One region of the Serratia sp. A07 genome, then DNA from elsewhere that is predicted to be linked to it. Evidence: predicted binding sites of a transcription regulator. Region 1 holds the regulator's gene; the other holds the start of a gene.
What was found. The regulator LexA, encoded in region 1, represses DNA repair genes until DNA is damaged. The targets are predictions, from matches to a motif close to TNCTGTATGTACATACAGNA.
Positions count from the first base shown of each region.

Region 2: a site for LexA is predicted at 1,838-1,857, ahead of rmuC (DNA recombination protein RmuC). Genes of this name have one in related genera too.

Region 1 covers NZ_JBZXDO010000022.1:53,008-59,476, forward strand. The annotation lists gene ubiA (4-hydroxybenzoate octaprenyltransferase) at 1-252, shown strand, start outside; gene plsB (glycerol-3-phosphate 1-O-acyltransferase PlsB) at 319-2,784, opposite strand; gene AC4PR2_RS19365 (diacylglycerol kinase) at 2,934-3,302, shown strand; gene lexA (transcriptional repressor LexA) at 3,405-4,013, shown strand; gene dinF (MATE family efflux transporter DinF) at 4,115-5,452, shown strand; gene AC4PR2_RS19380 (CsbD family protein) at 5,768-5,977, shown strand; gene zur (zinc uptake transcriptional repressor Zur) at 6,080-6,469, opposite strand, start outside.
Region 2 covers NZ_JBZXDO010000012.1:116,664-123,132, reverse strand. The annotation lists gene ubiE (bifunctional demethylmenaquinone methyltransferase/2-methoxy-6-polyprenyl-1,4-benzoquinol methylase UbiE) at 1-145, opposite strand, end outside; gene rmuC (DNA recombination protein RmuC) at 224-1,771, opposite strand; gene AC4PR2_RS14485 (DedA family protein) at 1,912-2,442, opposite strand; gene AC4PR2_RS14480 (tyrosine-protein phosphatase) at 2,522-3,304, opposite strand; gene udp (uridine phosphorylase) at 3,435-4,196, opposite strand; gene AC4PR2_RS14470 (dienelactone hydrolase family protein) at 4,683-5,510, shown strand; gene metE (5-methyltetrahydropteroyltriglutamate--homocysteine S-methyltransferase) at 5,595-6,469, opposite strand, start outside.

The DNA.
Region 1 (6,469 bases):
GGCCGTTATGACAAGCTGATCGTCGGGCTGCTGCAGTTCGCGACGCTGCTGCTGCTGGTGTGGGTCGGTTATCTGGCGCAGCTCGGCGGGGCGTTTTACTGGTCGCTGTTGCTGGCGGGCGCGCTGTTCATTCACCAGCAAAAACAGATCGCCGGCCGCGAGCGCGAAGCCTGCTTCAAGGCCTTCCTGCAGAACAACTATGTCGGCTTGGTGGTATTTATCGGCATCGCGCTGAGCTATCTGCCGGCGTAACGGTTTCGCAAAGCAAGAAAAAAGGCACCCCAGGGGGTGCCTTTTGTGTTTCGGTGCCGGACGACATCACTCGTCCTGCTCTTCTTCCGCGTCGGCTTGCGGCAGGGCGTTGGTCTCTGCCGGCATGTTGACGCTTTCGATGGTCAGCTTGATTTCCGGCGTGATCAGCTCGCTCAGCATGTTGTACACCTCAAGGGTGTGCTCGCGGATCGCATCCCCGCTATCGTTGATATAGCCTTCTTCGCGCAGCGTCGCCACCAGGGTGGAGAACACCGCCTTGTCGAAGAACTCCGGCGCGTTGATGCCGTGCAGCACCGACAGACGCTGCGCCATGATGCGGCTCTCTTTCTCCAGCGCGCCGCGGTTGATGCTCGGGTTGGCGCTGAGGATCGACATGGTGATGGCGTAGCGTTGCAGGGTTTCGCGCACCCCGGCGGCCAGCAGCTGCAGCGGGCGAATGCGCGCCGGGTTCAGCACCAGCTCGTCGCCTTTGTCGCAGATCAGCTGTTGGCGGATCAGCTCGTCGATCACCGGCTGCAGCACCTCCGGCAGCTGTTCCTTGTCGTTATGCAGGAACAGCTCGGCTTTCAGCATCGGGTAGATCATGCCGATTTGACGCAGCAGTTCGGCGCGCGATACCCGGCGATGATGCATCACGATGCTGGCGATCAGCGACGGCAGCACCAGCAGGTGGTGGATGTTGTTGCGGTAATAGGTCATCAGCACCGCCTGCTCACGCGGCAGGATGATGATGTCGCCGATGTTGTCCTTTTCCACCTCGAACTTGTTCATGTTGAGCGCGTGATCCAGCAGCTCGTCCGGCGTTTGCGTCGGTACGGTGACGTCACGTGCGTAAGGCGCGTTGCGCATCAGCTGCAGGTAGCACTCGAGCTGTTCGACCAGCTGTTCGCGGGTTAGCGAACGCTGGCGCGAAGCCAGCAGCGCGGTGGAACACAGGTTCATGGCGTTGGCCGCGGCGGCGTTGTTGATGCGCACCATGATCTGGCCGGCCAGATCGTTGACCGTCGGCGTCAGCCAGCTTGGGCGCTGAGCTTCGATCGGATCGATCGACTCGCGCCACTGCGGCACGTGCTGGTTGAGGTAAGCGGTCAACGGCAGCGGCTCGCCGAAGTTGACATAACCCTGGCCCAGATTGCGCAGCTTGCGCAGGCCGCGCAGCATCTGCGGCAGGCTCTCTTTTTCCTTGGTGGCGCCGCGCAGCTCTTTGGCGTAGGTGCCCACTTCCATCACGTGTTCGTAACCGATGTAAATCGGCACCAGCGTGATCGGACGGGTGCCGCCGCGCAGCATCGCCTGGATGGTCATCGACAGGGTGCCGGTCTTCGGCTCCAGCAGACGCCCGGTGCGGGAACGGCCACCTTCCACGAAGTATTCCACCGAGTAGCCGCGGGTGAACAGCTCGCCGAGGTATTCGCGGAACACCGTCGAGTACAGCTTGTTGCCCTTGAAGGTGCGGCGGATGAAGAACGCGCCCAAGCGGCGGAAGATCGGGCCGGCCGGCCAGAAGTTGAGGTTGATGCCGGCGGCGATGTGCGGCGGCACCAGGCCCTGGTGATACAGCACGTAGGACAGCAGCAGGTAGTCCATGTGGCTGCGGTGGCAGGGCACGTAGACGATCTCGTGGCCGTCCTGCGCCAGCTGGCGCACGCGCTCGGCGTTGGTGACGTTGATGCCCTGATACAGCCGGTTCCAGGTCCAGCTCAGCACGCGGTCGGACAGGCGCACGGTTTCGTAGGAGAAATCGGCGGCGATCTCTTCCATCAGCGCGATGGCGTTCTGCTGGGCCTTTTCGTGCGAGATCTTCTTGCTGCGCGCTTCGTCCTCGACCGCTTTTTCGATCGCTTTGGACGCCAACAGCTTGTTGAACAGATCCTGGCGGGCCGGCAGGCTCGGGCCTACCGCGGCCAGGCGCTGACGCGAGAAGTGCATGCGCGCCACGCGCGCCAGTTTCTGCGCGATGGTTTTATCCGTGCCGTGCTCGGTGGCCATGCGGCGCAGCGAAACGGTGTTGGAGAAACGCACGAAGCTGTCGCGGCCGAGCCACAGCACGGCGAAGAATTTCTGCACGCCGTTCAACAGACGCAGGTGCGGCGTGCCGTGGCCTTCGCGGCCCGGCGAGCGGCCGAACATCACCGAAACCGGCAGCATCTGAATGTCGAGATCCGGATTGCTGCGGTGCAGATCCAGATAGTCGTGGAACAGCTTTACCGACTCTTCTTTCGGGGTGTAGTAGCGGAACACGCGCGGGCCGTCGTGAATGAACACGTAGCTCGGCAGCACGGTGCCGTCGATCTCCAGCGAGTTGAGCGGATCGGGCAGATCCTGCGCCAGGCACTGGGTGCGCAGCGTCAGCAAATCCGCCTTGGAATTGTAAGGTAAAACATACAAAATCGGCCGTGAGGGATCCAACCCTAGCTCGGTAACCGGATCTGAAGGGATGACCTTACTTCTTACCAACAATTTAAGTGGTAAATTCAATATTTTATAATAAATTTTACGCCAACCTGACATAAACAACGTGAAGCCTCTTGTTAGCAATGCGCCGCAAGCATACCAGAAACCGGGTAGCAGATCTGTGGTGTTCGAAAACCGAGAGCCGTCAGCGCGGACTGTTCTAGACTCTTGTTATTATGACCGACCTCTGAGAAAGGCACGAAAACATGGCAAACCAAGCAACCGGACTGACCCGCATCATCAAGGCCGCCGGCTATTCCTATAAAGGGCTTTCCGCCGCCTGGCAACACGAGGCGGCGTTCCGACAGGAACTGGTGGTCACCCTCTTGGCTATCATACTGGCAGTCTGGCTGGATGTGGGTGCGATAGCGCGCATTTTATTGATCGGATCGGTAGCGCTGGTGATGATCGTCGAGATCCTGAACAGCGCGATCGAGGCGGTGGTGGATCGCATCGGCAGCGAACACCATGAGCTGTCCGGACGGGCCAAGGACATGGGGTCGGCGGCGGTGTCGCTGGCGATCGTACTGGCGCTGTTCGTTTGGGGCACGGTCTTGTGGCAGCATTTTGGCTGACGAAAGGCGCCTACTGACTGATTTTTATTTATTCTTCGGTTCCCAATCCGCGCTTACCTGTATATACTCACAGCAAGACTGTATAAACAAACAGGGGGCGGAATGAAAGCACTAACTACCAGACAGCAAGAGGTCTACGATCTGATTCGCGATCATATTTCGCAAACGGGCATGCCGCCAACGCGTGCCGAGATCGCGATGCGTCTGGGGTTCCGTTCGCCTAACGCCGCCGAAGAGCACCTGAAGGCGCTGGCACGCAAAGGCGTGATCGAAATCGTCTCCGGTGCGTCGCGCGGTATCCGCCTGCTGATGGAAGAAGAAGAGGGGCTGCCGCTGATCGGCCGCGTCGCCGCCGGCGAGCCGCTGTTGGCGCAGCAGCACATCGAAGGGCACTACCAGGTGGATCCTTCCCTGTTTAAGCCGAGCGCCGATTTCCTGCTGCGGGTGAACGGCATGTCGATGCGCGACATCGGCATTCTGGACGGCGATCTGCTGGCGGTGCACAAAACGCAAGACGTGCGCAACGGCCAGGTCGTGGTGGCGCGCATCGAAGACGAAGTGACGGTCAAACGCCTGAAAAAACATGGCAACGTGGTCGAGTTGCTGCCGGAGAACAACGAATTCCAACCGATCGTGGTCGATCTGCGCCAGCAGAATTTCACTATCGAAGGGCTGGCGGTCGGCGTGATACGCAACGGCGACTGGATCTAATCGCCGCACCCTCAGTGCCACCCCTTGTATCAATCGCCCCTGTTCTGGGGCGTTTTTGTTTCTGACCTTGCCCTTCGCCACTGCTACGGGAACATTTCATCATGCGCTTGATTTCCGCCTTCACCAGCGACACCGATAAAGCCCTGTGGCGCCTGGCTTTGCCGATGATTTTCTCCAATATCACCGTACCGCTGCTCGGGCTGGTGGACACCGCGGTGATCGGCCACCTCGACAGCCCGATCTATCTGGGGGGCGTCGCGATTGGCGCGGTGGCGACCAGCTTCCTGTTCATGCTGCTGTTGTTCCTGCGCATGAGCACCACCGGCCTGGCGGCGCAGGCGCTGGGGGCACAAAACCCGCAGGCGCTGGCGCGCGCCTTTATGCAGCCGTTGCTGCTGGCGCTGCTGGCCGGGGGGGCGATCGTCCTGTTGCGCTATCCACTGATCGAACTGGCGCTGCGGATCGTCGGTGGCAATGGCGAGGTGCTGGAACAGGCGCGGCGTTTTCTTGAGATCCGTTGGCTGAGCGCGCCGGCGGCGCTGGCTAATCTGGTGCTACTGGGCTGGTTGCTCGGCGTGCAGTACGTGCGTGCGCCGGTGATCCTGCTGATCGTCGGCAACCTGCTGAACATCGTGCTGGATATCTGGCTGGTGATGGGCCTGGGCTGGAACGTGCGAGGGGCGGCGGCGGCAACCGCCATCGCCGAATACGCCACGCTGCTGCTCGGCCTGTGGCTGGCGTGGCGGGTGATGCGCCTGCGCGGTATCACCCTGCCGATGCTGCGCCAGGCCTGGCGTGGCGATCTGCGTCGGCTGCTGGCGCTTAACCGCGACATCATGTTGCGTTCATTGCTGCTGCAACTGTGCTTTGCGTCGCTGACCATCTTCGGCGCTCGCCTGGGAAGCGACGTGGTGGCGGTCAACGCGGTATTGATGAATCTGCTGACGTTCACCGCCTATGCGCTCGACGGCTTCGCTTATGCGGTGGAGGCCCATTCGGGCCACGCCTACGGTGCCCGGGACGACAGCCAGCTGCGCAAGGTGTGGCACGCGGCCTGCAGGCAGGCAGGGCTGGTCGCGCTGGCCTTCGCCCTGGCGTATGCCGTTACCGGCCAGCAGATCGTGGCGGCGTTGACCTCCTTGCCGGAGCTGCGTGCGTTGGCCGCCCACTATTTACCGTGGCAGGTCATCCTGCCGCTGGTCGGAGTGTGGTGCTATTTGCTGGACGGCATGTTTATCGGTGCCACGCGCGGTGCCGAGATGCGCAACAGCATGGCGGTGGCTGCGGCGGGATACGGTCTGGCGCTGTTCAGCGTGCCGCTGCTTGGCAACCACGGACTCTGGCTGGCGCTGGCGGTGTTTCTGGCGCTGCGCGGTCTGGCACTGGGCTGGATTTGGCACCGCCATCAGGTGCGCGGCAGCTGGTTTGCCGCACGCTAAACCGTGCGCTTTGTTGGGTTAATTATTAATTTGTCTTATGTTTTTGTTCATGTTTGCTTACATGTTTCCAGCCTGGTTCTGCCCGGCTTAGCTCATTGTTTTTTGGCGTTTTTTATGTTTATTTCATTTCTTAATGGTTTTTTATTCTGTCATATGGCTTTTTTATTTCCATTTTTAACTAGAATGAATCATGTGGCTGGCGAATGAAGGGGAGCGATATTCCTTAAGGTGAAGGGCGTATCGGCCAGAAAAATTTCTGGTTAACCCCGGCCGGCGACAGGGATCACTGATTCACCACAGGTTAACGGAGAGACTATGAATAAAGATCAAGCCGACGGTAACTGGAAGCAGCTTAAAGGCAAAGTGAAGGAAAAATGGGGCAAGCTGACCGATGACGATCTGACGGTCATCGAAGGGAAACGCGAACAGCTGGTCGGCAAAATCCAGGAGCGCTACGGTTACCAGAAAGAGGCGGCCGAGAAAGAGGTGAAAGCCTGGGAAGATCACACCAAACACCGCTGGTAATTTGCAGGGCCGCCATTGAAGGCGGCTTGCCCAGCGCAGGCCGGCGTCGCTCTCATCCTCTGGCGCCCCGGCCGCAGGTACAGGGAGGTACCTGACTTCGTGTTACTTCTTCTTGATGGCGATGCTGTGATCGTGTTCGGCGCAGTCATGCTTGCTGTCGCATGCCTCAACCTCCACGCAGCCGGCGCACAGGCCGTGCGCTTCCACCACGCTGTGACGCAGCGCAAATCCGGCCTCCTGCGCCAGCTTCTGCAGCGTTTCCTCTACGCCTTCGGTAGTGCGTTCGGTCACCTGGCCGCAGCGGTCGCAGATAAACAGTGCGGACGTGTGCATCGGCTGTTCGAAGTGGTGGCACAGCACGTAGCTGTTGGCGGATTCCACTCTATGGATAAACCCTTGCTCCAGCAGAAAATCCAGCGCGCGATAGACCGTCGGCGGCTTGGCCTGCGGTTCGGCGACGCGCAGCAGATCGAGCAGGTCATAAGCGCTGAT
Region 2 (6,469 bases), on a different contig from region 1:
GGTGGATGCCGAACGACATCAGGTCGTTCATCACGTCATACTTTGCCGCTACCGAATGAAAAACGTCCGCCACCATGGCCTGTTTTTCGTCTCTAGCGACGGTGCGAAAACCGAAATCGGTGGTTTCCTGCGGTTGATCTGCCATTGTCCTGCCTGCTATTCAGTCAATTTTGTGTGGATGAGTGTACCAGAAGCCTGGGGAATACCCCACCTCGCCACGGCCTCAGCCGTGCGAAACGAAGCCCGGTTCCCCGGCGGTATCGTCATCGTCTTTCGTCTGCGGCAGCGCGGCGACATCATCGTCGTTCGCCTCTTCCGCTTCATCGTGTTGCGCGCCGGCTTGCTGCGCCAGCAGCGGGTTGATCGGCCGTTTGACCTCAACCCCCAACGCGCGGAAACCTTCAATTTGGCCGATAAGGTTACCACGGCCTTCGCTCAGTTTGTTCATCGCCTGACGATAACTGCCCTGCGCTTTGTCCAGGCTCTGCCCCAGCGCGGACATATCGTCCACGAACAGCCGCATCTTGTCATACAGTTTCGCCGCGCGATCGGCGATGCGCTGGGCGTTCTGACTTTGATGCTCATAGCGCCACAGGTTGGTGATAGTGCGCAGCGCCACCAGCAACGTGGTCGGGCTGACCAGCATGATGTTGTGCTTGAGCGCTTCGCTGATCAGCTCCGGCTCGCGATCGATAGCCAGCAGGAAGGCGGGCTCGACCGGAATGAACATCAGCACATAGTCCAGCGAGCGCAGCCCCGGCAGCTGCTGATAGTCCTTGCGGCCCAGCATGCGAATGTGGCCGCGCAGCGAGGCGATATGTTCGCTCAGCGCCGCTTCGCGCTCCACCTCGTCTTCACCGTTGAAATAGCGCTCGTAGGCGATCAGCGACATCTTAGCGTCGATCACCACGTCCTTGCCCTGCGGCAGGCGCACGATCACATCGGGCTGCATGCGGCTCTGGTGATCCACCCGCACGTTGACCTGCGTTTCATACTCGTGCCCTTCGCGCAGGCCGGAGGCCTCCAGCACCCGGCTCAGCACCACTTCGCCCCAGTTGCCCTGCGTTTTGTTGTCGCCTTTAAGCGCCTTGGTGAGGTTAATGGCCTCGCGCGCCATCTGTGCGTTCAACTGCTGCAGATTACGTATTTCGTGCGTCAGCGTGTGACGTTCCCGCGCCTCCTGACCAAAGCTGTCCTGCACCTGACGGCGGAAACCGTCCAGCTGTTCACGCAGCGGCAGCAGCAACCGATCCAAGCTTTGCTTATTTTGCTCGTCCACCTTGCGGCCGCTGTGTTCAAAAATGCGGTTGGCGAGGTTTTCAAACTGGGTGGTGAGGCGTTGTTCGCTGTTGATAAGCAGGCGCTGCTTCTCCTCCGCCGCCATGCGCGTCTCTTCCAGACGGATGGTGACTTCGCGCAGCTCGGCCTCCTGCGCGCTGTTAACCTCGCGCTGGGCGCGCAGCTCCTGGTTGAGCAATTCGCATTCGTTGCGCCAATGGTTGAGCTGTTGAAGCTTTTCATGCCCGGCCGCCAGCTGGCTGTGCAGGTTACGCAGCTCCAGCTCGCTCTGCCGCAGCTGCTGCTCGTGGCGCTGCAGAGCCTCCTGCCGCGCCGCCGTTTCCTGCTGCGCCTGCTGCAACGCTTGCTCCAGCAACCGCAGCTCGGTTTCATGCTGCGCATTCGTCTGTTGTACCCGCAGACTGGCGATCAACCACCCCAACAGCATGCCGATCGTTACGCCGCCAATCCCATAAATCAGACTGGTATCCACCCTGCCTCCTGTTGCACCTTGCCGTTCCGGCGTTTCGCACGCCCATTGCCCGTCACGTTAAGGGGAGCCTGTATGGATGTCCAGCCTGATTTTGCCCGCCGCGCACAATATTGCGCGGCGCTGCGCAATTTAGCGAGAAATCAGCCCAGCCACTGGCTGAGCCACTTGATGCCGAATGCCCCCGGCGCCAGAATGCCGAACGCCCAGATCATCGCCGACGTGACGTTGGCTAACTGGAAATAACGCTGCGGCATGCCGCAAATGCCGCCCACCAGCGGCACCACGGCGCGCAGCGGGCCGAAAAAGCGGCCGATGAAGATGCCCAGCACGCCCCAGCGTTCAAAGAACGCGTGGCCGCGCGCCAGCAGCTGCGGATTGCGCGACAGCGGCCACATATGCGCCACCCGGTCCTGATAGTGATAGCCGATCCAGTAAGAGAGCCAGTCGCCGAAAAACGCCCCGACGGCGGCAGCGGCCCAAATCGGCCAAAAGGCGATGCCGCTTTCGCCGATCAGCGCGCCCAGCGCCAGCAGGATCACCGTGGCCGGCAGCAGCAGCGACAAAAACGCCAGCGACTCGCCGAACGCCAGGAAAAAGATGATGGGAATGGCCCAGCCTTCGTGCTGACGCACGACGTCGCTGACCCAGTTGATAACGTCATTGAGGCTCAATGCGGGGCTCCTGATACGCGATAATTCGCCGCCTAGGATAGGCCGGGGCGAGTTAAACCCCGGCTAAACGCGCGGCGATTTACTCGAGGTAGAACGCCTGCAGCGCTTCGCGCTGGGCTGCGCCCAGGCCGTATTCCGCTTCCAGCCAGCGGTCGGTGGAACCGTATTGCTGACGGATGCAGCCCAACGCCGTCATCAGGAACTCCTCGCGCGCGCTGAGCACGTAGGCGAATTGCTCCAGCGCCGCCGCATTCAGCTTGATAGACAGCTGATCCAGCATCTGCTCGCGGAAAGTGGCCAGCGTGGTTTCGGTCAGCAGATAGTCTTCCAGCACCGTCGCTTCGTCGGCCCCCAGCGCAAACAGCACCAGTGCCGAACCGACCCCGGTGCGATCCTTGCCGACCGCGCAGTGCTGCACGATGGCGCCGCCGCCAGGATTGCTCAACAGCTGCGCCAGCCGCTGATAGGCCGCATTGCCGAACGGCAGGCGGCGATACAGTTCCAGCATGAACGCGCGGGCGTCGAAGGCGGCCAGCGTCTCGTTGGTGAGCTTCTCCAGGTTGGCGTTGACTTCGCTGCTCAGCGGGTTGGCCGGCACGTGGTGATAATCGGCGCCATTCCACAGAATATCCGGCTTGGCCTGCACCTCGTCGGCATCGCGGTAGTCCAGCACCGAGCGCACCGGCACGCCGGCGAGAAAGGTGCAGTCGTTTTCCGTCAGCCGCTCGAGGGAACCGGAGCGGAACAGCAGGCCGCGCTTGATGCGGCGCCCGTCGGCCACGCCGTTGCCGCCGAAGTCGCGGAAATTGATGCCGCCGTCGAGCGGCGCGAGCGAAGGATGAAGCAGGATCTGGGCGGTCATAAACGTCCTCGTTGTTTTTGTTATGACAACGCGCGGCGGCCATCGGCGCAGCGCTGAGGAGTATCACCGTAACAGATTCGCCGCGAATGGAAAAACGGGCCGCGTCGGCGGCCCGCTGGGGGAAAGGCGATTACAGCAGGCGGCGGGCGGCGTCCACCACGATCTGCACCGCTTTGCTTTCGGTGTTTTTCATGGTCTCGGCGTTCGGGATCTCTTGCTGGGTGCGGTTGACGATCACCCCAGCCACCATGCCGGCACGCAGGCCCTGGCTGGCGCACATAGTCAACAGCGTGGCGGATTCCATTTCATAGTTCATCACGCCCATCGCCTGCCACTCTTCCATCGAGCCTTTGAAGCGGCTGACCACGCGGCCGGAGTAAGTGTCGTAACGCTCCTGGCCCGGATAGAAGGTATCGGAGGAGGCGGTCACGCCGATGTGCGTGGTAGCGCCACTGGCCTTGGCCGCTTCCACCAGCGCGGTGGTGCAGGCGAAGTCAGCGACTGCCGGGAACTCCATCGGCGCAAAGTGCAGGCTGGCGCCGTCGAGGCGTACCGCCGCCGTGGTGACCAGCACGTCACCGACGTTGATGTTCGCCTGAATGGCGCCGGTGGTGCCGATGCGCAGGAAGGTGCGAATGCCCAGTTGCGCCAGCTCTTCCACCGCGATAGAGGTAGACGGGCCGCCGATACCGGTAGAACAGACGATCACCGCCTTGCCGTCCAGCTCCGCGCGCCAGGTAGTGAATTCACGATGGGAGGCCAGATGCACCGGATTTTCCATCAGCTTGGCAATCTTCTCTACGCGCTGCGGATCGCCCGGCACGATGGCAAGCTGGGCCCCTTGTAAATCGTTCTTGGTGAGGCCGAGATGAAACACGTCAGACTGAGACATACGAGACTCCTCATGGATCATGTTTATTGGGAGGAACAAAAAAGCACTCTACTGAAAATCGCCGCTTAATTTCGTGACGATAGTCACTATGAAAAGAGAAACAAATTACATGCTACATATTTTTTGTGATTTTTATCACAAAAAAGCACTGTAACGCCCCCAGAGCGCACCGCTATACCTCAGTCTAGCCGACAAATCTTGCCGCCCTCTGCCGTTGGTTGCCGGCTGAAACTATTTAGCTGATCAATCCAAAATAACCCCATCTTATCGGTTGCTTAGGGACAAAGAAGCCCTCTAACGCACCTTATGGCACTTACGCAGGGCAAAACGCGTAATAACATGATAAAAAGCGCTTAAAAATGCCGCAAAGCCAGATAATTAGCCGTTTTTTATCAACTTGTCCGAAAGTGCGCCACGCAGCGCCAATAATGGGTAATCTTTCCTATAGTTAATCTCAGCGCTTTTTTCTATTGCACGGAGACCGCAATGAAAACCGAACATGTGATGACATTAGAACAGGCTCAGGGGGGATTCGCCCCGGCCGCCGCGCCGTTGGCCGCCTCCGCGATTATCACCGACGAACAGGGCATTCACGCCGGGCAAACGACCATCCCTTCTCAGGGCGACGCGCTGCCGGCCTACGTCGCCAAACCCGCCGACCAGAGCGGCCCTTTCCCCATCGTGCTGGTGGTGCAGGAAATCTTCGGCGTCCATGAACATATTCAGGATCTGTGCCGCCGCCTGGCCAAGCAGGGCTATCTGGCGATCGCGCCCGAGCTCTATTTCCGCCAGGGCGACGCCAACGACTACACCGATATCGGCGAGCTGTTCCAGCAGTTGGTCACCAAGGTGCCGGATCGTCAGGTGCTGTCGGATCTGGATCACGCCGCGCACTGGGCTATCCGCCACGGCGGCGACGCAGGCAAGCTGGCGATCACCGGTTTTTGCTGGGGTGGCCGCATCACCTGGCTGTACGCGGCGCATAACCCGCAGTTGAAGGCGGCGGTCGCCTGGTACGGCAAACTGGTCGGCGAGAAAACGCTGAATTCACCGAAGCAGCCGGTCGACGTCGCCACCCAACTGTCGGCGCCGGTGCTGGGGCTGTATGGCGGGCAGGACAGCGGCATCCCGCTGGAGACGGTGGAAACCATGCGTCAGGCGATCCGCGCCGCCAACGCCGAGGCCGAAATCGTGGTGTATCCCGAAGTCGGGCATGCGTTCAACGCCGACTATCGCCCCAGCTACAACGCCGAAGCGGCGCAAGACGGCTGGCAGCGCATGCTGGCATGGTTCGCCCAGCACGGCGTCAAATAATTTCCCGCGCATAAAAAAGGGCGCCGAAGCGCCCAATCATCACACCAGTAAATCTATAAGCGGCGGTTTATCCGCCGCACGGCATCACGCGTGCTCGCGCAGGCGCTGTGCCGCCAATACCATGTTGGCCAGCGACTGTCGGGTTTCCGGCCAGCCGCGGGTTTTCAGGCCGCAATCCGGGTTAACCCACAGGCGTTCCGCCGGGATGTTCTGCGCCGCTTTACGCAGCAGCGCTTCAATCCATTCCACGCTCGGCACGTTCGGCGAGTGGATATCGTAGACGCCCGGCCCGATTTCGTTCGGGTATTCGAACTCTTTGAAGGCTTCCAGCAGATCCATATCGGAACGCGAGGTCTCGATGGTGATCACGTCGGCGTCCAGCGCGGCGATGGAGTCCATGATGTCGTTGAACTCGCAGTAACACATGTGGGTGTGGATCTGGGTGTCGTCCCGCGCCACGGCGGCGTTCAGTTTGAAGGCGTCCACCGCCCAGTTCAGGTAAGCGGCCCAGTCGGATTGGCGCAGCGGCAGCCCTTCGCGCAGGGCGGGTTCGTCGATCTGGATGATGCCGATACCGGCTTTTTCCAGATCTTCCACCTCGTCGCGCAGCGCCAGCGCAATCTGCTTGGCAATCACTTCGCGGGTCACGTCTTCACGCGGGAACGACCAGCACAGGATGGTCACCGGCCCGGTCAGCATGCCTTTCACCGGCTTGTCGGTCAGCGACTGGGCGAATTTGGCCCATTCGACGGTGATGGCTTCCGGGCGGCTGACGTCGCCGATGATGACCGGTGGCTTCACGCAGCGGGAGCCGTAGCTCTGCACCCAGCCGTTTTGGGTAAACACGAAGCCGTCCAGGTTCTCGCCGAAATACTCCACCATGTCGTTACGCTCGGCTTCACCGTGCACCAGCACGTCCAGCCCGAGGCGCTCCTGCTCGACGATCGCCTGTTTGATGT